DNA from 3 places in the Roseateles sp. DAIF2 genome. Region 2 is predicted to be linked to each of the others. Evidence: riboswitches for the same ligand, from Rfam matches in the RefSeq annotation. Region 2 holds a riboswitch; each other region holds the start of a gene.
What was found. A riboswitch is a leader RNA that binds a small molecule or an ion and turns the genes downstream of it on or off. The one in region 2 is predicted to bind cobalamin.
Positions count from the first base shown of each region.

Region 1: it holds a riboswitch for cobalamin, as region 2 does, so the genes downstream of both, G8A07_RS20235 (TonB-dependent receptor domain-containing protein) here and G8A07_RS12260 (TonB-dependent siderophore receptor) in region 2, are expected to answer to the same signal.
Region 3: it holds a riboswitch for cobalamin, as region 2 does, so the genes downstream of both, G8A07_RS22580 (TonB-dependent receptor domain-containing protein) here and G8A07_RS12260 (TonB-dependent siderophore receptor) in region 2, are expected to answer to the same signal.

Region 1 is NZ_CP049919.1:4,383,415-4,393,304, reverse strand. It holds gene G8A07_RS20235 (TonB-dependent receptor domain-containing protein) at 1-1,526, opposite strand, end outside; cobalamin riboswitch at 1,608-1,859, opposite strand; gene G8A07_RS20230 (NAD(P)H-binding protein) at 1,871-2,935, opposite strand; gene G8A07_RS20225 (TetR/AcrR family transcriptional regulator) at 3,089-3,700, shown strand; gene G8A07_RS20220 (hypothetical protein) at 3,701-5,338, opposite strand; gene G8A07_RS20215 (excinuclease ABC subunit UvrA) at 5,493-7,901, opposite strand; gene G8A07_RS20210 (VOC family protein) at 7,933-8,346, opposite strand; gene G8A07_RS20205 (helix-turn-helix transcriptional regulator) at 8,385-8,831, opposite strand; gene G8A07_RS20200 (short-chain fatty acyl-CoA regulator family protein) at 8,885-9,890, opposite strand, start outside.
Region 2 is NZ_CP049919.1:2,653,874-2,663,763, reverse strand. It holds gene G8A07_RS12275 (hypothetical protein) at 1-141, opposite strand, end outside; gene G8A07_RS12270 (ferredoxin) at 720-1,106, opposite strand; gene G8A07_RS12265 (PepSY domain-containing protein) at 1,103-2,617, opposite strand; gene G8A07_RS12260 (TonB-dependent siderophore receptor) at 2,629-4,758, opposite strand; cobalamin riboswitch at 5,001-5,280, opposite strand; gene G8A07_RS12255 (MgtC/SapB family protein) at 5,361-6,110, shown strand; gene G8A07_RS12250 (acyl-homoserine-lactone synthase) at 6,235-6,846, shown strand; gene G8A07_RS12245 (AMP-binding protein) at 6,874-8,979, shown strand; gene G8A07_RS12240 (acyl carrier protein) at 8,996-9,259, shown strand; gene G8A07_RS12235 (Rieske 2Fe-2S domain-containing protein) at 9,256-9,890, shown strand, end outside.
Region 3 is NZ_CP049919.1:4,890,082-4,899,971, forward strand. It holds gene G8A07_RS22555 (efflux RND transporter permease subunit) at 1-2,461, shown strand, start outside; gene G8A07_RS22560 (efflux transporter outer membrane subunit) at 2,461-3,858, shown strand; gene G8A07_RS22565 (M20 family metallopeptidase) at 3,865-5,262, opposite strand; gene pth (aminoacyl-tRNA hydrolase) at 5,555-6,229, shown strand; gene G8A07_RS22575 (hypothetical protein) at 6,226-6,696, shown strand; cobalamin riboswitch at 6,693-6,957, shown strand; gene G8A07_RS22580 (TonB-dependent receptor domain-containing protein) at 7,069-8,967, shown strand; gene cobU (bifunctional adenosylcobinamide kinase/adenosylcobinamide-phosphate guanylyltransferase) at 8,971-9,531, shown strand; gene G8A07_RS22590 (ABC transporter substrate-binding protein) at 9,528-9,890, shown strand, end outside.

The DNA of each region.
Region 1 (9,890 bases), 1.7 Mb from region 2:
AGGGTCGCGCGGGCCAGGTTCGCGGGGCAGCCGGACTGGCCGGGCGGGCAGATCTTGCCGGTGTTGTCGGGGCTGTAGACGATCAGGTTGCGCGTGCTGTTGCGGTAGACGGTCAGGCCCGCGCTTGCATCGCCGGCGCTCCAGGCCAGGCCCAGCTCGGCGCTGCGGCCCTCCTCGGGGTGCAGGGTGGCGACGCCGTAGCCGGGGTAGTAGAGGTCGTTGAAGGTCGGCGCGCGGAAGGTCTTGCCGGCCAGCGCGCGCAGCTTCAGCTGCGGGCTCAGCGCATAGCTGGCGCCGATATTGCCGGTGTTGGTGTCGCCATAGGCCGAGTTGTCGTCGCGGCGCAGGCTGGCCTCCAGGCCGATCGCGTCGCCGGCGCCGAACTGCCCGGCGTAGCCGGCGATCACGGCCTTGTTGCGGCGCGTCGGTGCGCCCGTGATCACATTGCCGGCCACCTGCTCGCGCAGCTGCTCATAGGCCAGCACCAGCTGCTGGCCGGGGGCGAAGCGCAGCGCGTTCTGCCAGGTCAGCTGTTCGCGCTCGGTCTCGTAGCTGCTGAGCAGATTCGCGCCGCTGACCAGCTCGTCCTTGCCCTTGGCGAGCTGCAGGCTGGTGGTCCATTGTTCGGAGATGCGGCCGCGGTAGTCGAGCGCGAGCAGCCGCGCCTTCAGATGGTTGCGGAAATCCGGCGAGGCATCCTGCTTGAAGTCGGGCGGCGGGCCGTACTCGCTGCCGTCGAACTGCGCGTTCAGCTTGTTCTGGCTGGCCGAGAGGCCCAGGCGATGGCCCGCGAGCGGCGTGAAGCCCAGGCGCAGCTGGGCGCTGTCGCGCTTGAAGCCATCGCGGTCCGGGTTGAAGTTGCCGAACAGGTCGCCGCTCTGGCGGATCGCCGAGATGCCGCGGCTGCTTTCGCGCGCGACGCTGGCGGCATAGTCGAAGCCGCCCAGCATGCCGCTCGCCTCCAGATGGCCCTCGCGCGAGCGCTCGCCACCGATGGCCAGGCGTGCGCCCAGATGGGGCGTGGCGCCCGCCTCGCCGCGACGGGTGATGATGTGGATCACGCCGCCGACCGCGTCGGCGCCGTAGAGGCTGGAGGCCGGGCCGCGCAGCACCTCGATGCGCTCGATCTGTGCCAGGCTCATGTTCTCGAAGTTGGCCTGGCCCAGGGTGGCGGAGCCGACGCGCACGCCGTCGATCAGCACCACGGTGCTGCTGGTGCCGGTGCCGCGCAGGAAGTAGCCGGCGTTCTGGCCCGGGCCGCCGTTGCGTGCCAGCTGCAGGCCGGCATGGCGGCGCAGTGCCTCCTCGACCGAGCTCAGGCCGCCGTCGCGCAACGCCTCGCGGTCGATCAGCACCACGTCGGCCACGCTGGCGCTCAGCGGCTGGGCCTCGCGCGTGCCGGTCACGACGACCGGGGCCAGGTGTTGCTGCGCGCTGGCGGCGAGCGGGGCGAGGGAGAGGAAGGCGGCGACGGCGAGGGCGCGGCGCGGCATACCGGACGGGCAGGACGGATGTGGATACAACATGGTGGGAGGGGGACTGAATGGCAACTGCCGGGACTGCATGTCCGCCGCTTCCCCGCGGCCGCATGCGATATGGAGGCGCCAGGGGCGCCGCCGCTTGTTGGCCGGTATCCGGGCTGGCGGAAGTGGGACCGCTGTTCCCTTCCCAGGCGCCGCGGCACCCAGTGGGTCTCAACAGGGGCGCGGGCGTCGCGGCCGAATCCGCAGTAGCTTCACCCGCCTTCCGCTTACCGTTGCGGGGGCAGCTCAGCTTGGGCCGCTGCGCGGCCCCGCTGATTCCCGTTGAACTGCGCGGGCCGGACGGCCGTTGCGAGCACCAACGCGGGAATGATAGCGAGCGGAGCCGCTCAGCCGGGCAGGGCGTCGCCGAACAGCTCCAGCGCGTGGCCACGATGCAACGCGGCCAGCAGCGCCGCGGGTGGCACCGCCTGGGCCAGCGCCAGCGCACCGCTCGGTTGATGGCCGGCCGCGTGCAGCTGCCGGGCGGCCTCGACCACGATCGGCGCGGTCACCGCGTAGATATCCTGGCCGCGCACGCCGGCCTCGCGGATGCTGCCGTCCGTCATCCGCAGCCGCAGCACCAGTTCGAAGCGCTGGGCCGAGCGCCCGCTGGCATCGACCGCCGCGGGCGGCGGCGTGGTGCTGTCGCGGATGTCTTCCAGTGCCGAGCGGTTCAGCAGCGAGCGGATGCTGCGCGCCTGCAGATGCCGGGCCAGCGTGATGATCTCGCTGAAGGGCAGCTCGACCATGTCCATGCGGCCCAACGGCGCGGCGAAGGACCAGTCCCGCGCCTCGGTCTGCGGCAGCAGCGGCGCCAATGCGCCGTCGCGCAGCACGAGGCGCGGCACCTTGTTGCGCTCGCCGGTCACGCGGGTGCCACTGGTGGGCCACCAGCGATCGAGCCCGATCGCCACGGTGATCTCGTCGATCGCCTGCGCCGGCGCGCCGGCCGCGGCCAGGGCACTGGCCAACAGATCGGCCAGGCCGCCGTAGAAGCCCGCCGCCGGCGTCACGACCCGGCCGGCGGCGCGCGCCGCCGCGTCGAAATCGGCGAACAGGGCCTGGGCGCTGGCCTGTTCCGCGGTTACGTCGAGGTAATGGCTGCCTGCCCGCAGCGCGGCGCGCGCCACCGGCACCGCGGTGTCGAGGAAGGGGCCGGCGCAGTTGATCACCACCGCACAGCCGGCGAAGGCCCGCGCCAGGCCTTCCGGGTCGTCCAGCGCGGCGACGCGCCGCTCGACCTCGGGCGGCAGGCCCTGCTCGAGCCGCGCGGCATCGCGGCCGACCGCCACCACCGGAAGGCCCTGGCGAAGCGCCTCCCGGACGACGAAACGGCCGGTATGACCGGTGGCGCCATAGACGGCGATCGGGGCCGAGGCGGGTGGCTGGGCGGTGAAAGCGTGCTGGGTCATCGAGATCTCCTATGAATGATACAGACCTGTCTGTTCTTTAAAGATTACAGACAGGTCTGTAGCATGTCAAGCATGGTCAGCAAAACCGTTCTTCGATCGCCTTCCTCGCTTCCGTCCGCTGCATCGCCGTCTGCGGCGTCCCGCCCCGCGCCAGTGAAGCGAGCGGCGGCGGGCAAGGCCGCGGCCGAGCCGGCCGCCGAGCTGCGCGAGCGCATCCTCGACACCGCCTCCCGGCTGTTCTACGAGCGCGGCGTGCGCGCGGTCGGGGTGGATCTGGTGGTGCAGGAGGCGGTGATCGCCAAGACCAGCCTGTACCGCTACTTCCCGACCAAGGACGATCTGATCGTCGCCTTCCTGGAGCGCGAGGACCAGGAGTTCTGGGCGCTGTGGGACAGCGTGGCCGAGGCTCATGCGGAGGATCCCGCCGGCGAGCTGGCCGCCCATCTGCGCTGGATCGGCGCGCGCCTGGCCCGCGCCAACTACCGCGGCTGCCCGCAGATCAATGTCGCGGCCGAGTTCGCCGAGCAGGACCATCCGGCGCGCCGGGTGGCGCAGCGCCACATGCTGGCGCTGCGCGGCCGTCTGCAGGACATCGCCCGCCGGCTCGAGGGCGTGCGCCAGCCGGACCGTCTGGCCGCCCAGCTGGCGGTGCTGGTCAACGGCGCCTTCGTCAGCTCGGGCCTGCTCGATGCCGACGAGGCCACCGAGGTGCTGCTGGCGGCGCTGCAGTCGCTGCTGGACGGGGCGCGCGGGCGGCGGGGCTAGTCAGCGGAACATGCGCTGCACCACCTGCCCATTGCTGAGGCCGCCCTCATTGCCCAGGGTCGAGGGCGAGGCGAGGTTCCAGCAGGCCAGATGCGCCAGCGCGTTGACCATGATGGGCGTCAGGTAGAGCTGGGTAACGGTGTCGTAGAGCGGGAAATCGTCGACGCTCTCGATGTCCAGCCAGGCGCGCGTCTCGAAGGGCAGCTGCTGCCACCAGCTGGAGACGTTGTCGTTGTAGACCCACAGCAGTTCGACCGATTCCTGCGCCGGCACGTCGAACCAGCTGTTGGGCAGCACCTTCAGGACCTGGCGCACCATCAGCGCGCCGCCGGCGTTCTTGGCGGCCAGCAGCTTCTGCTGCAGCTCGGCGAAGGCGCTGGTCTCGAAGACCTGGTTGTGGCGGTACAGCCGCGCCGCGCCCTCGCCGGGCTGGTTCGGGCCATAGGGCACATAGCCGACGCCGGCCGCGAAGGGCTGCAGGCCGAACAGCGGCGGGATGTCGTCGGAGAGGATCACGTCGCGCCGGGCCGGGTCGCGGCTGATGCCCTCGTCGGTGTTGACGAATACGATCAGGCGCGGCACGCCGCGCGCCAGCATCGCGTTGACACCCAGGTTCTCCAGGCTGCCGCCATCGGCGAAGCGGTAGTTGAGCGCCGGCTGGCTGGCGCGCGCCTGCAGCGGCCAATAGGGATAGCGCGGCACCAGCCCCTTGAAGTCGGGGTACTGCTCCTCGAACAGCTGGGCGAAGGCGGCGCTGCTGCAGCCGGCGATATCGGACAGCGAGTACAGGCGCGCGGGCCGGCTGGTCGTGACCAGGCCGGGCGCGGCATCGCCCTGATAGGTGCTGCCCATCGCGAAGGATTCCAGCAGCCCGCCGCCGATCGCGCCCGGCTGCTGCTGCGCATTGGCCGGGAAGTTCGCCCGCACGCCCAGCATGAAGTTCGCCTCGAAGGGCATCAGGTCCGCATCGGTGGCGTCGCTGCTGAACAGGCTGGTGTTGAGGATGGGGAAGGGGCGCTGGCGCTGCACCGTGATGAAGTCGCTCACCTTCAGCCCCGGGTTGCGCGCCAGCGGGCCGCCGGCCGTCTTCAGATAGGCCTCGGACCAGCTGAAGCTGCGGCGGTCGAAGCCGTCGGCGCCCGGCAGCCACAGGCCGTAGGGCTTCAGCACCAGCTCGCCGATCAGGCCCTGCCAGAGATCGGAGTTCGCATAGCCGTAGGTTTCCTTGAGCTGATACAGCGTGTCGATGATGTCCAGCGGATCCAGCCGGGTCGGCACCCGGCCGAGGTTGTTCGGCGTCTGCCGCTCCAGCACCGACAGGCTCAGCGCGCGCGGATCGAGGATCACCTCGCCGAGGAAATCGTCATCCGAGATGCCGGCCGGCAGGTAGGTGAACAGGCTGTTGGCCCAGGTGCCGCCGGAGACCGAGGAGCTGGCGAACACCTGATCCAGCAGGCCCAGGTAGCGCAGCGCGCGCAGCTGCCCCATCGCGCAGGACAGGGCGCGGCTGCCGCCGCCGGAGAAGCACAGGCCGACCGAGCGCGGGCCGGCCTGCGGGGCCGGATTGGCGTCTGTGGCATCGGCGATTTGGCCCAGCGGCAGGATGCGCGCGTTGAAGGTAGGGGAAGAAGCATTCATGACCGACTCCCTGAGCAGCCGTCATGACGAGGCCGCCCCGCCGGCCGACGGCGGACCCGCGCGGGACGGGCGGGCCCGGACATGGGCGCGCCTGTCCTATGAAACGCAAACGCGCGGCCGGACCCGACATGGGGGCCGGCCGGGCGCGTCGCGCTCAGGCGCCGATGTAGTCCGCCAGATGCTGGCCGGTCAGGGTCGCGCGGGCCTGCACCAGCGCGGCCGGCGTGCCCTCGAAGACGACGCGGCCGCCGTCATGGCCGGCGCCGGGGCCGAGGTCGATGATCCAGTCGGCATGAGCCATCACCGCCTGATGGTGCTCGATCACGATCACCGACTTGCCGGCATCGACCAGCCGGTCCAGTAGGCCCAGCAGTTGCTCGACATCGGCCAGGTGCAGGCCGGTGGTCGGCTCGTCCAGCACATAGATGCCGCCCTTCTCGGCCATCTGGGTCGCGAGCTTGAGGCGCTGGCGCTCGCCGCCGGACAGGGTGGTCAGCGGCTGACCAAGGCTCAGATAGCCCAAGCCCACATCGGCCAGGCGCTCCAGGATCACATGCGCGGCCGGCGTGCGCGCCGCGCCCTGGCCGAAGAACTCGCGCGCCTGGGCCACCGGCATCGCCAGCACCTCGCTGATGTCGCGGCCGCCCAGCTTGTACTCCAGCACCGAGGCCTGGAAGCGCTTGCCCTCGCATTCCTCGCAGGGGGCCGAGACGCCGGCCATGGTCGCCAGGTCGGTGTAGATCACGCCGGCGCCGTTGCAGGCCGGGCAGGCGCCCTCGGAGTTGGCGCTGAACAGCGCCGGCTTGACGCCGTTGGCCTTGGCGAAGGCGCTGCGGATCGGGTCCAGCAGGCCGGTGTAGGTGGCCGGGTTGCTGCGCCGCGAGCCGCGGATCGCGCTCTGGTCGACCGTGACCACGCCGGGCTGCGGGCTGACCGAGCCGTGGATCAGCGAGCTCTTGCCGGAGCCGGCCACGCCGGTCACCGCGACCAGCACGCCCAGCGGGATGTCGACATCGACCTTGCGCAGATTGTGATTGCAGGCGGCGCGCACCTGCAGCGCGCCGCTGGGCTTGCGTAGCTTGGGCTTGAGGCGGGCGCGGTCGTCCAGGTGCCGGCCGGTCAGGGTGCCGCTGGCGCGCAGGCCGGCGACGCTGCCCTGGAACACCAGCTCGCCGCCGCCGGCCCCGGCGCCGGGGCCGAGGTCGACCACATGGTCGGCGATCGCGATCGTCTCCGGCTTGTGCTCGACCACCAGCACGGTGTTGCCCTTGTCGCGCAGGCGCAGCAGCAGCTCGTTCATGCGCTGGATGTCGTGCGGATGCAGGCCGATGGTCGGCTCGTCGAACACATAGGTGACATCGGTCAGCGAGGAGCCGAGGTGGCGGATCATCTTGACGCGCTGGGCCTCGCCGCCCGACAGGGTGCCGCTGGGGCGGTCCAGCGACAGATAGCCCAGGCCGATCTCGGCGAAGGCGTCCAGCGAATGCCGCAGCGCGGTCAGCAGCGGCGCGACCGCGGGCTGCTTCAGGCCGCGCACCCAGTCGGCCAGGTCGCTGATCTGCATCGCGCAGGCATCGGCGATGCTGAGCTTGCCGATCCTGCAGCCGCGCGCCGCCTCGCTGAGCCGGGTGCCCTGGCATTCGGGGCAGGTCTGGAAGGTGATCGCGCGGTCGACGAAGGCGCGGATATGCGGCTGCAGCGCGTCGACGTCCTTGGACAGCATCGACTTCTGGATCGCCGGGATCAGGCCGGTGTAGGTCAGGTTGATGCCGTCGACCTTGATCTTGGTCGCCTCCTTGTGCAAGAGGTCGTGCAGCTCGCGCTTGGTGTATTTGGCGATCGGCTTGTCGGGGTCGAAGAAACCGCAGCCGCGGAAGATGCGGCCGTACCAGCCCTCCATGCTGTAGCCGGGGATGCTCAGCGCGCCCTCGTTGAGCGACTTGGTCGCGTCGTAGAGCTGGGTCAGGTCGAAATCGCTGACCGAGCCCATGCCCTCGCAGCGCGGGCACATGCCGCCGGTGCGCGAGAAGGTCTGCTTGACCGCCTGGCCGGCGCTGGCGCCTTTCTCCACCGTGATCACGCCGGTGGCCTGCACCGAGGGCACGTTGAAGGCGAAGGCGCTGGGCGGGCCGATCTGCGGCCTGCCCAGGCGGCTGAACAGGATGCGCAGCATCGCGTTGACATCGGTGACCGTGCCGACCGTGGAGCGGGCATGGGCGCCCATGCGCTCCTGGTCGACGATGATGGCGGTCGTGATGCCCTCCAGCAGGTCCACCTCGGGCCGCGCCAGGGTCGGCATGAAACCCTGCACGAAGGCGCTGTAGGTCTCGTTGATCAGGCGCTGCGACTCGGCGGCGATGGTGTCGAACACCAGCGAGCTCTTGCCGGAGCCGGAGACGCCGGTGAACACCGTCAGCCGGCGCTTCGGGATCTCGAGGTCCAGGTCCTTCAGATTGTTCTCGCGCGCGCCGCGCACGCGGATCAGGTCGTGGCTGTCGGCCTGATGCGCTTGCGATTGCGGCGCGGCGGCGGCGCTGCTGCTCTTCTTCTTGCTGGTGCTCATGCTGCTGGGGGCTCCCTGGGGGCTGGTGGCCTCAGGCCTTCTGCTGCTGGATGCGGATCATGTTGCCGGCCGGGTCGCGCACGCCGCAGTCGCGCACGCCATAGGGTTGCTCGGTCGGCTCCTGCACGATCTCGGCATCGCTGGCCTGCAGGCGCTCGAAGGTGGCGTCCAGGTCCGGCGTGGCCAGCAGGATCATCGCGTAGCTGCCCTTGGCCATCATCTCGGCGATGCTGCGGCGCTCGTCCTCGGTCAGACCGGGCGTGGCGGCGGGCGGATACAGCACGATCGAGGTGCCGGGCTGGCCCTTGGGGCCGACCGTGATCCAGCAATTGCCGCCGTACTCCACCTGCTGGCGGACCTCGAAGTCCAGCAGGTCGCGGTAGAAGGCCAGCGCCGCGGCGGCGTCGTTGTGCGGCAGGAAGCTCGAGTGGATGCGGATGTCCATGGGGTTCTCCTTGGAGGTGGTGGGTTGGTGGCGCCAGTCTAGGAGGCCGCTTCGTCGGGCGCTTCTCGATTCCTGATCGGTCGCGTCACCTGCTTGGCGACGCAGGAGGGCAGGCCCGCCGTCTGCTGCTCTACGGCCTGGCTGCGGAAGGCGCTGGGCGACATGCCGACCAGCTCGGTGAAGCGGGTGCTGAAGGTGCCCAGCGAGGCGCAGCCGACCTCGAAGCAGACCTCGGTGACGCTCAGGTCGCCGCGCCGCAGCAGGGCCATCGCGCGTTCGATGCGCCGCGTCATCAGATAGGAATAGGGCGATTCGCCATAGGCCTGGCGGAACTGCCGGCTCAGATGCCCGGCCGACATCGCCGCGCCGCGCGCCAGCGCCTCGACGTCCAGCGGCTGCGCGTAGTCGCGGTCGATGCGGTCGCGCACGCGGCGCAGCCGGGCCAGGTCGCGCAGCTGCTGCGCCGGGGTGGTCTTGTTCGTCACCGGCCGCATCCTGCCATCAGGCCCCGGCCGGCTCAAGCGGCGGGGCGGATGCTTCAGGCGCTGTTGAAACGGTACGACACCAGCGACTCGCGGTCGCTGTCCGCCAGCAGCGGCTTGCCCGCCGGCGGGAAGGCGCGCTGCACGCAGCGCTCGCGCGGGCAGACCCGGCAGCCGGGGCCGATCGGCACCGAGGGCACCGCCTGCGCCGCGCCGCGCAGCGCCAGGCCGTCGGCATAGACCAGCTCATGCGCATGACTCAGCTCGCAGCCCAGGCCGATCGCGAAATGCTTGCGCTGCGCGCGGTAGCCGCCGCCGCCATGGCGCTCGATGGTGCGGGCGATGCCGAAGAAGCGGCTGCCGTCCGGCATCTCGGCCACCTGGCTCAGGATGCGGCCCGGCTGGGCGAAGGCCTCGTGCACATTCCACAGCGGGCAGGCGCCGCCATGGCGGGCGAAGTGGAAGGCGGTCGCGCTCTGGCGCTTGGAAATGTTGCCGGCCTGGTCGACCCGCACGAAATAGAAGGGCACGCCGCGCGCGCCGGCGCGCTGCAGGGTCGACAGGCGGTGGCAGACGGTCTCGAAGCCGACCTGGAAGCGCTGCTGCAGCAGCTCGATGTCGTAGCGGCAGCCGCGCGCGGCGGCCAGGAAGGGACCGTAGGGCAGCAGCACCGCGCCGGCGAAGTAATGCGCTAGGCCCTGGCGCGCCAGCGCGCGGGTGGCCTCGTCGGAGAAACCGGCCTCGCGCACCTCGGCGGCGATCGCCTCGGCCGCGGCCAGCAGCGCGTACTGGGTGGCGAGCTGGAAGGCCTGCTGGGCGTCGGTCAGGTGCGCCGGCAGCAGCAGGCGCCGGCGCCGCGCGTCGTAGTGGCGCAGCAGGCCCGCGCCCTCGTCGTCGGCCGCGTCGCCTCCCTCCTGCACCTCGACCGTGACGCCGCAGCGCTGCAGCAGGGCCTCGCGCAGCGGCGCCGCGCGCTGGTTCGGGCCGAGGGTCAGGTCTTGCGCCAGCGCCTCGGCCAGGCGGTCCAGGCCGTCCAGGTGGTTGTTGCGCCGGTTGAAGAAG
Region 2 (9,890 bases):
TTCACCTGCCAATCGAGCGAGCAGCGGCGGCAGCAAAGCCAAGTCATCCAATTGCGCTATGTCTCGCACCAAGGCATCAGCAGCCGCGGTGCTTCCCTCTGCCGCCTGCACTGCCTTGCGATATTCGAGCAACTCGTCCATGACGTTCAACGTGAAAGTGAGCGGACGCCGAAGGCGGTCCGCTCCAATGGCAGGTTAACCATCATTGCAGCCACAACAGTGCGATGGTGCCAAGAAAGGCAAGGCCGATGACGAGCATGCCAGCCCACCAAATCCGTCTGTCGCGAGCGGCACAAGGAAGACAGGCTCGCGCTTGAGTAGCTGGACCAGGCCCTCCAGCCACGCGGATATCAACGGATTGCATGGGGCCAAGTTCGACACCACAGCGAATGCAACTCCAAGATGTCTGAACGCGCGTGGCCTTCCGATGAATGCGCCGATCCAAGAGGTAGAGAATCGCGGCGACAAGGACGAGAGCAACGGCGGCCCAGTGCTTGGCTTCCATGATGGTTAACGTGATATGGGGAGACACCAACTGCTGCATAACATCGGAGCTGTCCGCATAACAAAGCCACGCCGATATCTCGCAAGCCCATGATTCATCTGTAATTTCTCCCCGGATGAAGCCTTGGCGAGGGTACTAAAAAATCCGACAAAAGCGGCAAGTGTTACAACCGACAGCACGCACGCGCGAAGAACGCTGAGGTCCCCCTCGCGGCTCAGCCCGCGCCATCCTCCGCCCCCTCCCCCGGCCCCTGGTGAAACACCAGCTCCGCCACCGGCCGGCCGCCGACCAGGTGCTCGGTGATGATGCGGTCCAGGTTCTCGCCCTGGGCGTCGTAGTACCAGGTGCCGTCGGGCTGCACGCACATCACCGGCCCGCCCTTGCAGGCCGCAAAACAGCTGACCCGGCTGCGCTTGACGCGCAGCGGCCCCTCCTGGATGCCGGCCGCCTTGAACTTCTCGCCCAGGCTGTCGAACACCGCCTGCGCCTGGCCGTCCTGCGTGCAGCGCGGCCCGGTGCAGACCAGCAGATGGCGGCGATAGGCCTGGATGCTGGGCTTGCTGACGGCAGGGCTGGATGGCGGCGACTTGTCGTCGTTCATTGATTTATTGACTTCTTCGGTCTCGAAATTCGTTGCTGTTGCTGCTTGCGCAAACGCCGCACGCCCAGCACCAGGCCAGCGCTGGTCAACCCCAGGCCCAGCAGGCTCAGCGCGATCACCACGCCATCGCGCGCCAGCGGCAGGCCAACTAACGGCGGCAGGTCCCAGCGGTGCAGCGCGTTGAACAGCCAGCGGTTCCAGCGCCCCGCCTCGTCCAGGCGCAGCACCACCCGGGCCGTGCGCGGGTCGAGATAGTAGACCAGGCCACCGGTGCTCGGTTCGTCGAAGGCCACCCGGTAGACCGGGAAGCTGCGGCGCTGGTGGCGCAGCGCGTAGTAATGCAGGTCCGGCTCATGCAGCCACCCGGCCGCCACGATCGTCGCCTGCGGCTGCAAGCTCTGGGCCGCGGCGCGCAGGCGTGCATCGTCCAGCCCCGCCGGCAAGACCTGGCCCTGTGGGTCGATCAGCGCCGTGCCGGTGGGCGTCGTGGCCAGCCAGAAATGCGTGCCCTGGAAGCGCTGCGCGGCCAGCTCGCCGGTGCCGGCCGGCAGCTGGGGCGGCATCCGCAGCGCGGCCGGCTCCAGCGCGCCGCCGCGCCAGCGCTGCTGCTCGCCGGCTGCCGGACCGTCGCCACCGGGCCAGCCCCAGGGATCCATCGACAGCCAGCCGCTGAAGATCCAGGCCGCCAGCACCAGGCCGCCGCCCAGGCCCAGCAGGTGATGCCAGCGCTGCCAGGGCTCGCGGTAGGGGCTGACGCTGCCGCTGGCATAGCGACGCCGCAAGCGCAGCCGCTGCACGCCCAGCACCAGGCCCAGCGCGCACAGGCCCAGCGCGATGCCGCTGCTCCACAGCACCACCTCGCGCCACAGCTTGCCGTCGATGCGCAGCGGCGTGAAATAGAGCCAATGCGTCACCGAGCCCAGCCAGTTCCAGCCGCGCTCCCAGCGCCGCGTGTCCAACACCAGCTCGCCGCTGCGCTGCGCGATATAGAGCTCCAGCCCGTCCTCCGCGTCCAGCGCCACCCGGTACAGCGGCCGCTGGGCGTTGAAGCGGCTGTAGACGCTCCACTGGTCCGGCCCGTCCAGCAGCTCGACCCAGCGCACCGCCAGCGGCCGCCCGGCCAGACTCTGGCCATAGGCGGCGGCCAGGCTGGCGGCTTGCAGCGCATCCAGCGGCACACGCGGCCTGCCGTCCAGAGCGTCCACCGCGTGCCAGGTCTTGCCGGCCTGAAACAGCCAGACCGGCCGGCCGAGCTGCTGCTGCAGGCGCAGCGCCTCCGGCGCGCCCGATCGGCCCAGCGCCGCCCAGGCCGCGCCCGCATCGACCGCCGGCGCGGCCAGTGGCATGGCGGTGGCGGTGGCCCCGGCCGTCAGCGCCCGTTCGCGCTCCTCGGCGCGCAGCTCCGGCCGCGCGACGAACAGCATCACCAGGCCCGACAGCAGCCAGACCAGCACCAGCAGGCCCAGCGCGATGCCGAGCCAGCGGTGCAGCAGATGGAAGCAGCGCCACATGGATCGCCCCTTCAGTCGAAGCGGTGGTCCAGCACCAGCTGCGCGCTGCGCGGCGCGCCCAGCAACACCTGGGTGGCCGTGTAGCTGCTGCTGGCGTAGAGCTTGTCGCCCAGATTGCGCAGATGCAGGCGCAGCACGCTGCGATCGCTCAGGCGTTTGCCCAGACTCGCATCCCAGACCGTGTAGCCGGACAGGCGCTGCATGTTCGCGGTGCTGGTGTAGCGCTGCCCGACATGGCGCAGACCGCCGCCGATGTCGTAGCCATGCCCCTGGTAGCCCAGCCACAGCCCGGCCTGACGCTCCGGCGCATTCGGTGCGCAATTCCCGGCCAGCGAGCCGCCTTGGGCATTGAACAGGCGCTCATAGCGCGCGCGCAGCAGCGCGGCATTGGCATCCAGGCGCCAACCCGGCGCCGGGCTCCAGGCCGCGGCCAGCTCGACACCGCGCGAGCGCAGGCTGCCGCCCTGCACGCTTTCACGCGGGCGCAGCGGATCTGGCGTCAGGATATGGTCCTTGTCGATCTGGAACAGCGCCGCGCTCCATTCCAGCCGGCCGGCGGCGCGCTTGTAGCCGAGTTCGAACTGGCGACCCTCGGTCAGGCGCAGCGCGGTATTGGCCTTGCTGAGCGTCGCGATCGTGCCGACCGGGTCGGTGCCGCTGCTGAGCTGGGCGTAGATGCTCTGCATCGCGTCGGGCTGGAACAACGCCCCCAAACGCCAGCTGGTCGGGCTGAAGCGCGCACCCCAGCCGTCAGGCCGCGGCGACAGGATGTCACGCTGCAGCCGCGTGCGGTCATGCCGCAGCCCGGCGCTGAGATGCCAGTCCGGTGTCGGCTGCCAGTCGGTCTCGAGGAACAGGGCCTGCTGGCGCGTCTCGGAGCGGTTGCGCGGCAGCATCGGCGCGGCGGCGATGTAGCGGCCGGGATCGAAGCCCTGCAGCGGCACCTGGGTGACGGTGTCGTACTCGTACAGATCGTTGGCATGCTGGAAGCGCAGCCACATCTGCTCCAGCCCGCTGGTCCATTGCCAGCCGCCGGCGCGGCCGCGCAGTTCGGCGCGCAGGCCCGACTGGCGCAGCCGGTGCTCGATGCCCAGATAGCCCTGGCGCTCGATCGAGCGGCCATCGGCGCTGGCACCGTACTCCTCCAGATTGCGCCAGCGTCGGTCGGCCAGGAAGCGGTAGGCCACCACGCGGGCATCCAGCCCCTCGGCCAGGCGCCAGTCCAGCCGCGCGCGGGCACGCTCCTGGTCCATGCGCCACAACGCGTCCTCGACGTTGTAGTTCTCGCGCCGTAGCTCGCGCCAGAGGCTGCCGTCCGGCTTCAGCGGCGTGCCGAAATAGGCGGTCGGGCGCTCGCGATGCACGTCCAGGCTCAGGTCCAGGCGCAGGTCCGGCGTGGCTTCCCAGCGCCAGGTGCTCATCAGCTTGCCGTTGCGGTAGTCGCCGCGCTCGATATGGCCATCGCCGCCCTTGGCCAGCAGGTCCAGGCGCAGCGCGCTGCGCTCGCTCAGGGGGCGCGCCAGGCCCAGGCCCAGGCGGTAGTCGCCCCGGCTGCCCAGGCCCGCACTCAGTTCGCTCACAGCCTCGCGGCCCGGCACCTTGCGCACCAGGTTGATCAGGCCGCCGATCGCGCCGTCGCCGTACAGCACCGAGGCCGGGCCGCGCAGGATCTCGACGCGCTCATAGCCCCAGCCGTCCGAGGGGACGGACTGGGTGCCGGAGGCGGTGGCCATGCGCAGCCCATCCTCGGCCAGCGCCACCGAGTCGTTGCCGCTGAAGCCGCGGCTGGCGAAGGTGCTGCCCGAACCGGGCGAGCCCAGCGCGCTGACACCGGTGGCACGCCCCAGCAGGTCGGCGATCGTGGCCTCGCCGCGCGCGCGCAGGCGCTCGACGTCGAGCACCTCGATGCTGGCGGCGGTTTCGAGCGCGCTGAGGTCCAGGCGCGAGGCGGTGGACTGCGAGGCCAGCAGGCCGTCCGCCGGCTTTGAGGCCTGGCCGGACACGCGCACCGGCTGCAACTGCTGCTGGGCCAGGGCCGGCGCGGCGGCCAGCGCGGCCAGCATCAGCAACGCGGCATGCGGCAAGGGGCGCAGGCACGGACCTGCCTGGAACGGACGGGGATTCTTGGAGCTGTGATGCATCGGTGGACTCGGGATCGACCACGGGGCCGCAGGCCCGGGACGCAGACGCGCCGGGCCGATGCGCGCACGCCGATCGGTCAGCAAGAGAGGACGAGGGAAGAGGAACGAGAACTCAGGCCACGGACGGCAGAGGATCGGGACTCATGAAGCTGGTCTGTCTGGGCCAAGGCCCGCTGTCGCGCCCGGCCTGCCTCCCCGCAGACCCGCGCCTCATGACGCAGCGATCCCGAACAAGCCACGGGACCGCGCATCGCCTTGTTGGCCGGTATCCGGGCTGACGACGACTCGCCGGCCCTTCCCAGACGCGCAAAGGCATCCAGTGGGCGGAGGAAGCGAGGTGGAAACACGGCCGCGGCGCACGGCCGGGGAAAGCACGGCGCCGGGTCGGATTCCGGTCGTTTGACCGTTGCGGGGGCAGCTCAGGCAAGGATCGGGCCGTTCTTCTGGCCTGTCCCCCTCCTGATTCCCGTTTAACTGCAGGATGGCAATCATCCCGCGAGCACCAACGGCGCGAATCCTAAACGATTCGCGGTCAAGACCTGCCCCTGGGGCCGGCGGCGGCGTAGCATCGGGCGGTCGGCACCCGCAGGGAGACCCCCATCATGCTGGACCTGGAACAGCTGCTGCGCTATTGGGCGATCGGTCAATGGCAGGCCAATGTGCTGATGCTGATGCACCTGGGCGGCGCGATGGTGCTGGGCCTGATCCTCGGCTACGAGCGCGCCTACCATGGCCGCGCCGCCGGCATGCGCACCTATGCGCTGGTCTGCATGGCCTCCTGCGCGGTGACGGTGCTGGTGGCCTTCCCGCAGCATTGGTTCGGCGGGCTGGCCGGCGCTCTGCCCCCGCCCTTCACCGACCCGACCCGCGTGATCCAGGGCGTGCTGACCGGCATCGGCTTTCTCTGTGCCGGCGTGATCATGCGCGAGGGCATGAACATCAGCGGCCTGACCACCGCCGCCTCGCTGTGGGCCGCCGCGGCGCTGGGCATCGTGGTCGGCATGGGCTTTTACTTCGCGGCCATCGCGCTGACCCTGCTCTGCGCCAGCCTGATGATGTGGGGCGCCAAGCTGGAGGCGCGCCTGCCCTCGCATCCGGCGATCTCGGTGCTGCTGCGCGGCGAGCCGGCACGGCGCTTCGAGCAGGCCGAGCTGGCCGCCTTCGCCGAGCAGATCGGCTACCGCTTCGCGCCCGGCTCGCTGAGCATCGAATGCGTCGGCGGCCGCGAGGAATGGCGCTTCGTCTGCACCGCAATGCGCAACTACAAGGGCCAGACCCTGACGCGCTTCTCCAGCCATATCGGCGAGCTGCCCGGCGTCGCCGAATACAGGGTCACGCACGCGCGCAACTGAGCTCCTGGTGTATCCCGCGCGAGCGGGAGTAGACGTCGAAACCGCTGCTTCCCCGTCCTACCAAGATTGATAGGTGCCGCACGAGCGCGCCTTTCGTATCGTCCGCGGACCTTACGGGAGGCATATGAATATCACCGCGATCGCACATGCGGAAATGGGTCAGCAGCTGCTGGCCGAGCTGGCGGCCTACCGCTACCGCGTCTTCGTCGAAACCCTGGGCTGGACCCTGAACTGCGCGCCGCAGCGCGAGCTGGATCAGTTCGATCATGCCGACGCCCACTACGTGCTGCTGCGCGACCGCGAGGGCCGTCTTTCGGGCTGCGCGCGCCTGCTGCCGACGACGCGGCCCTACCTGCTCAGCGAGGTGTTCCCGATGCTGGCCCCCGGCGGCCTGCCGTCCGATGCGGCGGTCTGGGAGCTGTCGCGCTTCGTCACGCTCAGCCCCGATAGCGAAGCCCAAGCGACGGGCGGCAACCCGGCGCTGCGCCAGTTCTCATCCGACCAGGCCATCGCGCTGCTGCAGGCCGCGATCGACCATGCCAGCGCCCAGGGCGTGAGCCGCCTGGTCACGGTTTCGCCGGTCGGCGTCGAGCGGCTGCTGACGATGGCCGGCTTCAGCGCCGGCCGTCTGGCGCCGCCGCAGACCGTCGGCGGCCGGCGCCTGTTCGCCTGCCAGATCGAGTGCCGGCCGCGCCAGGTGCAGGTCCAGCCGGCACAGGCCGCGGTCGCGGCCTGATCGCCCGCCTCTTCATCCGCCACCGCCATGGATGTCGCCGCCCCTCTGATCGCCACCATGCCCGCCGAGCCGGACCCGGCGCTCCCGGCCCGGCCGGCAGGCACCTCGTGGAGCTTTGCCGACGCGCTGCGCCGCAATGCCTTCGAGCAGCCCGATGCCCTGGTCTACCGCTTCTGGCAGACCGAGGACGATGCCGATGAACAGCTGAGCCACGCGCAGCTGGCCGACTGGGTCGGCCGCTATGCGGCGGCGCTGCGCCAATGCGGCGGGCCGATCCCGCCGCGCCTGGTGCTGGTGCTGCCGCAGGGCCGCCAGTTCGTCGCCGCCTTCTTCGCCTGCATGGCGGCCGGGGTGGTCGCGGTGCCGACCTTCCCGCCGCGCAACCCGCTGCAGGCCGAGCGCCTGCGCCTGGTGCTCAAGGAACTGGACAACGCGCTGGTGCTGGCGCGCCGCGGCAGCCTGGACGGCGAGTTGGCCGCGCTGCGCCGCGACCCGGAACTGGCGCGCACCGGCTGGCTGGCGGTCGAGGAGTTCGACGCCGCGCCGGCCGCGGGCCTGGCGGGCCTGCGCCCCGATCCCGAGGCGCTGGCGATGCTGCAGTACACCTCGGGCTCGACCGGCCGCCCCAAGGGCGTGATGCTGAGCCAACGCAACCTGGTCGAGAACTCGCAGCTGATCCAGGACTGCTTCGGGCACCGCAAGGGCCAGAGCCGCTCGGTGATCTGGCTGCCGCCCTATCACGACATGGGCCTGGTCGGCGGCATCCTGCAGCCGGTGCATGCCGGCTTCGCCAGCCTGCTGATGCCCACCAGCCTGCTGGTGCGCAGCCCCTACCGCTGGCTGCAGGCGGTCAGTGAGTTCGGCGCCGGCTGCAGCGGCGGCGTCAGCAGCGGCGGCCCCAACTTCGCGTTCCAGCTCTGCGTCAACAACATCCGCGACCGCGACCTCGGCGAGCTGGACCTGAGCGCCTGGCGCATCGCCTTCTGCGGCGCCGAGCCGATCAGCGCGCGCACGCTGGACGAGTTCGCGCGGCGCTTCGCGCCGAGCGGCTTCCGCGCCGAGGCGCTGTACCCCTGCTACGGCATGGCCGAGACCACCCTGATGGTCAGCGGCAAGCCGCTGGGCGAGGCCTTCCGGCGCTGCCACCTGGACGCCCGCGCGCTGGCGCGCGGCCAGTGGCAGCCGGCCGAGCCGCAGCGCCCCGGCACCCAGGCGGTGGTCAGCTGCGGGCGCCCGCATGCCAGCCTCGAGCTGCGCATCGTCGAGCCCACCCTGCAGCTGGCCCGCGGCGAGCGCGAGCTCGGCGAGGTCTGGGTGCGCGGCCCCAGCGTCACCCATGGCTACTGGCAGGACGAGCCGCGCAGCGCGCAGCAGTTCGGCCAGATGCTGGACGGGCGCAGCGGCTGGCTGCGCACCGGCGACATCGGCTTCGTCGAGGCCGGCGAACTGTTCATCACCGGGCGCATGAAGGAGATCCTGATCGTGCGCGGGGCCAACTACTTCCCGCAGGATCTGGAGCATGAGGCCCTGCTGGCCTGCCCCGAGCTGCACAACTGCCGCGCGGTGGCCTTCCAGCATGGCGACGGCGAGACCGAGCAGGTGGCGCTGGCGCTGGAGGTGCCGCGCGGCGCGCTCGACCATCAGGACCTGCGCCGGCGCATCAACGCCCGGCTGGGCGAGAAATACGGCCTGCGCATCGAGACCCTGCTGTTCATCCCGCGCAAGACGGTGCGCACCACCTCGTCGGGCAAGCTGCAGCGCCTGGCGCTGAAGCAGGAGTTCCTGCAGGGCGAGCTGCCGGTCTATCTGCGGCTGGACGACGCGGCCGAGGAGCAAGGCGCCGCGCCCGCCGCGGCCGCGCAGCCGCTGCGCCTGGACAGCGAGGCCGAGGTCTGCCAATGGCTGCTGCAGCGCATCGCCGTCGCCACCCGCAGCGAGCTGGGCCGGCTGCGCGCCGAGGACAGCTTCGCCAGCCTGGCGATGGACTCGGTCGCGGCGATCGAGCTGCTGGACGAGCTGGACCGCGGCCATGGCCTGCTGCTCTCGCCCGATGCCTTCTACCGGCACAACAGCCCCGCGCTGCTGGCGCGGGAAATCTGGCGCGAGGCCCGGTCGGCCCGCGCGCTCCGCTGAGAAGGAATGCATGCCCATGGTCGACAGCTTTTTCTCGCAACGCCTGTGTGCCTTCATCGCCGAGGCCTTCCTCGGTGACGGCAGCCGCGTGCAGCGCGACACCCGCCTGCTCGAACTCAACATCCTCGATTCCGCCGCGCTGTTCGACGTCGTCGACTTCGTGCGCCAGGAATTCGGCGTGCAGATCCCGATCGGCGACATCCATCCCCAGCATTTCGCCAGCGTCGCGCAGCTGGAAGCGCTGGTGATGCGCCTCAACCCCTTGGAGAAGATCGCATGATTCCGAACCAGTGGTATGCCGTCCTGCGCAGCGAGGACGTCAAGAGCAAGAAACCGGTGGGCATCCGCCGCTTCAACAAGAAGCTGGTGCTCTACCGCGACACCCGCGGCCAGATCGTCTGCCTGGACGACCGCTGCGCCCACAAGGGCGTGCCGCTGAGCCATGGCAAGCAGCATGGCGACCTGATCGCCTGCCCCTATCACGGCTTCCAGTACGACGCCAGCGGCCGCTGCGTGCACATGCCGGTGCTGGGCAAGCAGGGCGTGCCGCCGCGCCATATGTGCGTCGCCTCCTACACGACGCGCGAACAGCATGGGCTGATCTGGTTCTGGACCGGCGAGCGCGTGCCCGAGGCGCTGCCCGAGGTGCCGATGTTCAAGGAGTTCGCCGAGTACGAGGGCTTCAGCTCGCGCTACGCCTGGCATGCGCCGACCCATTACACCCGCTATGTGGAGAGCGTCTGCGAGGTCTACCACGTGCCCTTCGTGCACAAGGGCTCGGCGCTGAACATCTGGGACCCCAAGGGCGGCCGCGTCGACGACTTCCGCTGCCAGCTGGAGGGCACGCTGATCCGCAGCGACTTCATCCTGCGCCCCGACGACGAGCGCACGGCCGAGGAGACCCTGCGCGC
Region 3 (9,890 bases), 2.2 Mb from region 2:
TGCGCTGCGCAGCCTGCTGAACAACAAGGAGGCGGCCGCCATCGGCGTCTTCCAGGCCCCCAACTCGAACGCGCTGGAGATCTCCCAGACCGTGCGCGAGACGATGGAGCGCCTGAAGGCCGACTTCCCGCAGGGCGTCAGCTACGACATCGTCTACGACCCGACCCGCTTCGTGCAGACCTCGATCAAGAAGGTCGTGCAGACCCTGATCGAGGCGGTGCTGCTGGTGGTGATCGTGGTGATCGTGTTCCTGCAGACCTGGCGCGCGTCCATCATCCCGCTGCTGGCGGTGCCGGTCTCGATCGTCGGCACCTTCGCGGTGATGCTGGCGCTGGGCTTCTCGATCAACACGCTGACCCTGTTCGGCCTGGTGCTGGCGATCGGCATCGTGGTCGACGATGCGATCGTCGTGGTCGAGAACGTCGAGCGCAATCTGGAGGACGGGCTGACGCCGCGCGAGGCCACGGTGAAGGCGATGCGCGAGGTCAGCGGACCCATCATCGCGATCGCCCTGGTGCTGTGCGCGGTGTTCGTGCCCTTGACCTTCGTGCCCGGCCTGACCGGCCTGTTCTACAAGCAGTTCGCCGCCACGATCGCGATCTCCACCGTGATCTCGGCCTTCAACTCGCTGACCCTGTCGCCCGCCCTCTCGGCCCTGCTGCTGCGCCCGCATGACGCGCCGAAGGACCGGGTGATGAAGCTGATGGACAAGCTGTTCGGCCGCTTCTTCCACTGGTTCAACTGCTTCTTCCAGCGCCGCAGCGAGGCCTATGGCCGTGGCGTCACCGGCATCCTGCGCCGCAAATCGCTGGCCCTGGTGGTCTACGCGCTGCTGCTGGGCTTCTCGGCCCTGCTGCTGTGGCGCCTGCCCAGCGGCTTCGTGCCAGCGCCGGACAAGCAGTACCTGATCGGCGTGGCCCAGTTGCCCGCCGGCGCCAGCCTGGACCGCACCGAGGAGGTGATCCGCCGCATGAGCGACATCGCGCTGAAGGTGCCCGGCATCGTCGACTCGGTGGCCTTCCCCGGCCTATCCTTTGCCGGCTTCTCGGCCGCGCCCAACGAGGGCATCGTCTTCTTCGGCCTGGCCGACTTCGAGAAGCGCAAGGGCCGCGAGATGTCCAAGGACGCGATCCTGGCCCAGGTCAACGGCGCGATCCAGGAGATCCAGGGCGCACGCATGTTCGTCGTGCCGCCGCCCGCGGTGGACGGCCTGGGCAATGCCGGCGGCTTCAAGGTGCAGGTGCAGGACCGCAGCGGCCAGGGCGAACAGGCCCTGTACGGCGCGGTCTGGGGAACCCTGGGCCAGGTCTACGGCAACCCCAAGAGCAGCATCGCGACGCCGTTCTCGATGTACGACATCAACGTGCCCCAGCTCTTCGCCGACGTGAACCGCGGCAAGGCCAAGCAGATGGGCGTGGCGCTGAACGACATCTACGACACCCTGCAGATCAACCTTGGCTCGCTGTATGTCAACGACTTCAGCCGCTTCGGCAAGACCTACCAGGTGATCGTGCAGGCCGACGCGCCCTTCCGCGCCCATGCCGACGACATCACCGACCTGAAGACCCGCAACGGCCGCGGCGAGATGGTGCCGCTGGGCGCGCTGATGGAGGTCAAGCCCACCTTCGGCCCGACCCGCGTGACCCGCTACAACGGCTACCCCAGCGCCGACATCAACGGTGCGCCCAACCCGGGCTTCTCCAGCGGCCAGGCCGAGGCCGAGATGGAAAAGCTGCTGAAGAGCTCGCTGCCGCGCGGCATGGCCTACGAGTGGACCGAGCTGACCTACCAGGACCGCCTGACCCGCGAGGTCCCGTTGCCCGGCCTGGACATCAAGGTGCCCACCCTGGCCGCGGTGCTGATGCTGTCGGTGATCTTCGTGGTGCTGGTGCTGGCCGCGCAGTACGAGAGCTGGAGCCTGCCGCTGGCGATCGTGATGATCGTGCCGACCAGCGTCTTCGCCGCCCTGTTCGGCGTCTGGATCTCGCATTTCCCGCCCTTCGGCCAGGCCGGCGACCTGAACCTGTTCACCCAGGTCGCCCTGGTCGTGCTGGTGGGCCTGGCCTGCAAGAACGCGATCCTGATCGTCGAGTTCGCCAAGGAGCTGGAGGAGCGCGGCGAGGCGCTGCATGACGCGATCATCCACGCCTGCCGCCTGCGCCTGCGCCCGATCCTGATGACCTCGATCGCCTTCTGCGCCGGCGTGATCCCGCTGATCCTCGGCACCGGTGCCGGCAGCGAGATGCGCCGCGCGATGGGCATCGCGGTGTTCTCCGGCATGGTCGGCGTCACGCTGTTCGGCATCTTCCTGACCCCGGTGTTCTACGCGCTGATGCGCAAGAGCACCGAGGGCAAGCGCGCCCGCGCCGCCGAACTCAAGCGCGAGATCGACGCCTCCGCCCATCCCTTCCATCCCGGCATCGACGATGCAGGTCCGCTGCCCGGCAAGGAGGGCGCATGATGAAAACTACAAAAACCCTGCTCTCCCTGCTGAGCCTGGCGGCGCTGGCCGCCTGCTCCAGCGGCCCCGAGCTCAAGCGCTACGAGCCCGCGCTGGCGGCCGAGTTCGCCAACAAGCCGCTTGATGCCGCCTCCAGCGGCGAACCGGTGGCGCAGTTCTGGCGCGGCTTCAATGACGCGCAGCTGGACGCGCTGATCGACAAGGCCCTGGCGGCCAACACCGATCTGCGTATCGCCGCGGCCAATCTGCAGGAGGCCCGCGCGCTGGCGCGCTTCGCCGACGCGCAGCAGCTGCCCACCGTCGGCGTCAGCGCCGGCGCGGCGCGCATCCGCGCGCAGAACGACCAGGGCCAGGCGCAGACGCGGCGCGCCTATTCGGCCGGCTTCGACGTGGCCTGGGAGGCCGACCTGTTCGGCCGCCTTTCCGGCGAGCAGCGCGCAAGCGCGGCCGGCGTGCTGGCCGGCGAGGCCGGGCTGCGCGCGGCGCGCCTGAGCGTCGCGGCCGAGGTGGCGCGCTCCTACTTCGAGCTGCGCGGCCTGCAGGAACAGTTGCGCGTCGCGCGTGCCTCGCTGGAAACCCAGCAGGCCGCGCTGAAGCTGGTGCTGGGCCGCCAGGAGGCCGGCCGCGGCACCGCCTTCGACAGCGAGCGCGCCCGCTCGCTGGTGCAGTCCACCGCGGCCAGCGTGCCGGCGCTGGAGGCGGCGCTGCTGCGCAACCGCTACCGCCTGGCGGTGCTGAGCGGCCAGGCACCCACCGCGCTGGACCGCGAGCTGGCCGAGGTGCGGCCGCTGCCGGGCCTGAAGGCGGTGGCGCTGGAGCAGATCGGCACGCCGCAGGACCTGCTGCGCCGCCGCCCCGACGTGCAGGCGGCCGAGCAGGCCGCCGCCGCGGCGGCCGCACGCGCCGGCGTGGCGCGCGCGGACCTGTTCCCGCGCATCACCCTGGGCGGCACCCTGGGCCAGAACGCCTCCAGCCTGGGCCGGCTGGACGATGGCGCGGCCTATGCCTACAACCTGGGCGCGCAGCTGGTCTGGAACCTGCTGGACTTCGGCCGCATCAAGGCCCGCATCGCCGCCGCCGATGCGCGCAGCGAGGCCGCCCTGCTCGGCTACGAGCGCACGGTGCTGAACGCGCTGGAGGAGACCGAGGGCGCGCTGGTCGGCTACACCCACAGCCAGCGGCAGGCACAGGCCCTGTTCGAGGCCGCCGTCTCGGCCGAGAAGGCCGCGGCGATCGCGCGCGAACGCTTCGGTGTCGGCGTCAGCGACTTCCTCGCGGTGCTGGATGCCGAGCGCGAGCTGCTCTCGGCGCGCGACCGCCTGGCGCAGTCGCAGACCGCGGCCGCCACCTCGCTGGTCGGCGTCTACAAGGCGCTGGCCGGCGGCTGGGGAGGCTGATCCGGCTCAGGCCCGCCGCGCCCTGGTGCCGGCGGGCCACCCTTGCCCCAGATCCCAGAACAGGCCGGCCATGATGCGCAGGCCCTCGGCCAGCGTGTGGACCGGCAGATGTTCGTCCGGCGCATGCTGGCTGCAGGTCGGCACCGAATGCGGCACCCACACCGTGGGCAGGCCCAGCACCTCGGCAAAGCAGTCGTTGGGCAGCGAACCGCCCAGGTTCGGCAGCAGCACCGGCGCCACGCCGGTGCTCTCGCGCAGCGAGGCCTGCGCCCAGCGCACCCAGGGGCTGTCCGGGTCCAGCCGGGTCGCGTTCATGATCTCGGCCCCGGCCTGGCGCTGCTGCACCCGCTCGAAGCCCTGGGCATCCAGATGCGCGCGCAGCGCCGGCAGGAAGCTCGCCGGATCGCGGCCGACGACGAAGCGGATCTGCATGTTCGCCAGCGCGCGCGGCGGGATCGCATTGACCGGCTTGTCCGGGTTGCCGCATTTGAAGGCCAGCACCTCGATGCTGTTCCAGCCGAATACCCGCTCGGCCGGTGTCAGTCCCGGTTCGCCCCAGTCGAGGTCGATCCGCGGACCACCCGGCTCGCCGGGCTGAACCTCGGCCAATGCCGCGCGCACGGCCGCAGGCATCGGCGGCGGCCGCAGCGCCTCGACCCGGATCACGCCGCGCGCGTCGACGATGCTGTGGATCGCCGCGGCCAGCATGACGCCGGGATTGGCCAGCAGGCCGCCCCAGTTGCCCGAGTGATGCGCGCCCTCGCGCAAGTCCAGCTCCAGGTCGAAATTCAGCACGCCGCGCGAGCCGAGGAACAGGGTCGGGTGTTGCTGGGCCAGCCGCGGGCCGTCCGAGGCGATGAACACATCGGCCGCCAGCCGCTCCCGCTGGCGCTCGCATTGCGCCTTCAGGCCCGGCGAGCCGACCTCCTCGCCCATCTCGAACAGGAACTTGGCGTTGAAGCCCAGGCGCTGCCCGCCGCGCGCCGCCAGCACCTGGGCCAGGGCCTGCAGGTTCAGGCTGTGCTGGCCCTTGTTGTCGGCCACGCCGCGGCCGTACCAGCGCTCGTCCTTGGCCTCCAGCACCCAGGGCGAGGCGGCCTTTTTCCACTTGCCCTCGTCGCCCGGCACCACATCGCCATGGCCGTAGCTCAGCAGAGTCGGCAGGGCCGGGTCCTCGATGCGCTCGGCGAACAGCATCGGCGGCGCGCCGGCGACCGGGTTGTCCCAGAGCTCGCAGGCGAAGCCCATCGCGCGCAGCTCCGGGATCAGCTCGGCCTCCAGATAGCGCAGCAGCTCGGGCGCGCGCTCGCGCTGTTGGCTCTCGGTCGGGATGGCGACGCGGCGCGCGAGCGTGCGCTGCAGCGCGGCCAGGTCGGTCTGGGCGAGGAGTTGGCGGCGGTCCATCACTCCATGCTAGGGCCTGTTGGCGCTACGGCAATAGGTCGCGAAAGCCCGACACAGGGGCGAATCTAGGCGCGGCGCGCCGCCCGCACTGACGTGCGGGCCAGCGCGGCAACAACGAGTGGCCCCTGTGTCGGGCTTTCCCGAAGGGTTGTGCGCAGAGAGGCCGCATGCGTTGTTGCAAAGCCTCGCCGGGTCCCGAACCCGGCTGCGGTTTGCGCCTAGCCTGCGGCCTCTCTGCGCACAACGCGACCCATTGCCGTAGCGCCAACAGGCCCTGGCGATAATCGCGCCCATGATTCGACTCTTTGTCGGCCTGGGCAACCCGGGCCCCGAATACGAGGACACGCGCCACAACGCCGGCTTCTGGTGGGTGGACGCGCTGGCCCGCCGCCTCGGCGGCTCCCTGCAGGTGGACCGCAGCTATCACGGCCTGGTCGCGCGCATCAACAACGCGCCCGGCGCCGCCGGCCCGATCTGGCTGCTGCAGCCGATGACCTATATGAACCTCAGCGGCAAGTCGGTCGCGGCGCTGGCGCGCTTCTTCAAGATCGCGCCGGAGGAGATCCTGGCCATCCACGACGAGCTGGACATCGACCCCGGCGAGATGAAGTTCAAGCAGGGCGGCGGCAACGGCGGCCACAACGGGCTGAAGGACATGCAGGCCCAGCTCGGCTCGCCGAACTTCTGGCGCCTGCGGCTGGGCATCGGCCATCCCGGCGTCAAGGCCGAGGTGGCGGCCTATGTGCTGCGCAAGCCGCCGCAGGCCGAGCGCGAGAAGATCGAGGACTGCGTCGCCAAGTCGCTGGAGGCCGTCGATCTGATGCTGAAAGGCGAGATGGATCGCGCGATGATGAAGATCCACGCCAAGCCGCCGCGGCCCAAGCCGCCAAAGCCGCCCAAGCCTGCTGCAAACGCCGAAGCCGCACCGGAATCCACGCCGCCGCCTACATCGCCATCGTCATCATGAACCCGCTGTCGCCGCTCGCCTGCCGCCTGATCGCCATCGCGCTGATGGCCGGCGGCGCGATGGCAGTGGCGATGGCGCAGACCGAGCGGCGCAGCACCCAGGTCTGGCGCTGCGGTCCCGAGGGCCGCGAGCTGCGCGATGCGCCCTGCCCCGAGTCCGGCGCCGGAACCCCGGGCCAGCAGCGCATCGACTACGACCAGCCGAGCAGCGCCCAGAGCGCCGAGGCCAGGCGCATCGCCGCGCGCGAGGCGAAACTGGCCCGCGAGCTGGAGCGGGACCGCCAGCGCCTGGAGGCGCAGCAGGCCAGGCAGCAGCAGGCGATCGGCATCCATGGCCGCGGCAAGCAGTCGCCTCCACCCGATGCCGCCCAGGGCGCGGCCAGCGCGCCACCCAAGCCGCTCAAGACCAAGAAGCCCAAGACCCACAAGCCCAAGCCGCCGCAGACCAACGCCAACACGTCCGGCTAGAATCCCGCGCTGTTGGTGCTCGTGCGGGTCTCTCGGATCCGCGCAGTTAAACGGGAATCAGGAGGGAATGCTCCCACGGAGCGGACCTAACCTGAGCTGTCCCCGCAACGGTAAGTGGACAGGCGGCATGGCCCTCGCGGCAAGCCGTCTCAACGCCTGCACAAGAAATCCACTGGCGCTCGTCAAACAGCAGCGCTGGGAAGGAAGCAGGGGTTGTCGCCTCCACCAGCCCGGATACCGGCCAACAGGTGATGCACCGGACGCAGGCGAGGCCCCTCAAAAAAGCGCGCCCTAGGTCCGGTATGTCGTTTCACAGGAGCCTGCGGGGAAGCTGGCGTCCTGGACAGACACAATACCTAGGTCCATTTCTCGATGAAGTCCCCCGCCCGGCGCTGCCCTGCTGCACGCCCGTCTCGCGCTGCGCTGCGCCTCGCCCCGATCGGCCTCGCCCTGCTGGCCTCCTCCATTGCCCAGGCGCAGAACAAGCAGAATCGTCTTGATCCCGTCGTCGTCACCGCCAGCCGCAGTCCGCAGCTGCTCAGCCAGGTGCTGGCCGACACCACGGTGATCACCCGCGAAGACATCGAGCGCCAGGCCTTCGGCGGCATCGCCGATCTGCTGCGCAGCCAGGCCTGCTTTGAAATGGTGCGCAACGGCAATATCGGCGCCAGCACCAGCCTGTTCGTGCGCGGCGCCGAAACCCGTCACACGATGGTCCTGATCGACGGCGTGCCCTATGACTCGCAGCGCACCGATGGCGCGTCCTGGCAATCCCTCCCTCTGGCCCAGATCGAACGCATCGAGATCGTGCGCGGTGCAGCCAGCGCCGTGCACGGCTCCGACGCCATCGGCGGCGTGGTGCAGATCTTCACGCGCAAGGGCGAAGGTGCACCCCAGCTGGAACTGGGTATCGGTGGTGGAAACCTCGGCCTGGCCAAGTTCGATGCCAGCCTCAGCGGGATGAGCGGCATCTTCGACTACGCCGTCTCGGCGGCCAGGGAGCGCAGCACCGGCTTCAACTCGCGCCCGGTCACCGGTACTCCCGACCTGCGCTATCAGCCCGACATCGATGGCTACAGCAGCCGCAGCGTCAGCATTCGCGTCGGCGCCCAGCTCAATCGCCAGCATCGGGTGGAGCTGTCCGGCCTCAACAGCCATGTCGAAGGCCAGTACGACGCCAGCGCTCGTCCCACGGTGGATGACCGCAACCTGAATGCCGCACGCGCCCTGCGCGGCAGCTGGTCAGCGCAATGGAGCCCGGACTTCAGCACCAATGTCAGTATCGGCGAGTCCACTGACAAGTACGAGACCCAACCCAACCCCTACCTCACCGAAACCCGCACCCGCAGCACCGCATTCAACGGCAGCTACAAGCTCGGCGGAGGGCAGCTCAACGGCGCCCTGGAGCGCCGCGAGGACAAGCTGGAAAACACCAGCGTGTTGAACGGCAAGGCTGACCGCCATCAGGACGCGGTGGGGTTGGGCTATCTCTGGGCGTCCGGCCCGCTCTCGCTGCAAGTCCACGGTCGCCATGATCGCGACAGTGAATTCGGCAGCAGCAACAACGGCACCATCGCGGCCGGCTACCAGCTGACCCCGCAATGGCGCTTGCTGTCCTCCTATGGCACGGCCTTCAAGGCCCCGTCGCTCTATCAGCGCTTCAGCGAGTACGGCAAGCCCGACCTGAAACCCGAGCAAGGCAGGAACGCGGAAGTCGGTCTGCATTTCACGCAGGGCGTCCATGGCGCCAGCCTCACGGCCTATCGCAATCTGATCGACGATCTGATCGTGTTCGGCGCCCCCGGCCCCTGCAAGGGCAGCTCCGGCTGCTACGAGAACGTCGGCCAGGCGCGCTTGCAAGGCCTGAGCCTGAGGGGCAACACCGTGCTGGCTTCGGTGCGACTGTCAGGCTCGCTGGATCTGCAATCCCCCAAGGACGTGACCGAGCGCGTAGGCTACAAGAACTACGGAAGAATCCTGGCCCGCCGCAGCAAGACCCATGGCACGCTGCGCGCCGAGACCGACCTGGCCGGCTGGGCTTTGGGCGCTCAGCTGTGGGCAAGCGGTCAGCGAACAGACAGCTTCAGAACCGGCGCCAGACTGGGCGGCTACGCCACGATGGATCTGGACGCGCAGTACAGCATCAATCCTGAACTGCGCCTGCAGCTCAAGCTAGAGAACGCTTTCGACCGCAAGTACGAGACAGCACTTGGCTACGCCAACGCCCCGTTCCAGTTCTTCGTCGGCCTGCGCTACACCCCGAAGCTCTGAGCCATGGCCGACGCCTCGCACCACCTGATCGTCGGCGGCCAGCGCAGCGGCAAGTCGCGTGAGGCCGAGCGCCTGGCGCTGGCCTGGCAGCGCGCGGGCGGCGCGGTCACGGTGGTGGCGACGGCGCTGGCCTTCGATGCGGAGATGCGCGAGCGCATCGCGCGGCACCGGGCCGACCGGCCCGCGGGCTTCGCCACCGTCGAGGCGCCGCTGGCGCTGACGGCGGCGCTGCTGCGCGAGGCCGCCGTGCCGGGCCAGTTGCTGCTGGTCGACTGCCTCACGCTGTGGCTGACCAACTGGCTGATGCCGATGGAAGAAGGTGCGCCCGACCTGGCCGCCTGGGAGACCGAGCGCCAGGCCCTGCTGGAGGCGCTGCCCGCCCTGCCCGCGCCGGTCGTCTTCGTCTCGAACGAGGTCGGCTGGGGCGTCAGCCCGATGACGCGCGAGGCGCGCTTTTATGTGGACGAGCTGGGCCGGTTGAACCAGGCCGTGGCCCAGCGCTGTCAAGACCTGACCCTGATGGTGGCCGGACAGGCCTGGACCCGCGCGGTGGAGAAACGATGAGAAGAACCCTGATTGCGAGTGTGCTGCTGGCGCTGGCCGGCCTGGCCCAGGCGGCCGCTCCCATCGCGCTGAAGGACGACCGCGGCGCCAGCATCACCCTGCCCGCCGTGCCCAAGCGCATCGTCAGCCTGCTGCCCTCGCTGACCGAGACCGTCTGCGAGCTGGGCGACTGCGCCAAGCTGGTCGGCGTCGATCGTTTTTCCGATTTCCCGGCCAGCGTGCGTGCCCTGCCCAAGCTGGGCGGGCTGGACGACACCGGCATCGAGGCGCTGATTGCCCTGAAGCCCGACGTGGTGCTGCTGGGCGTCTCGGCCCGGGTGATCGACCGGCTGGAGGCGCTGGGCATCAAGGTCATCGCG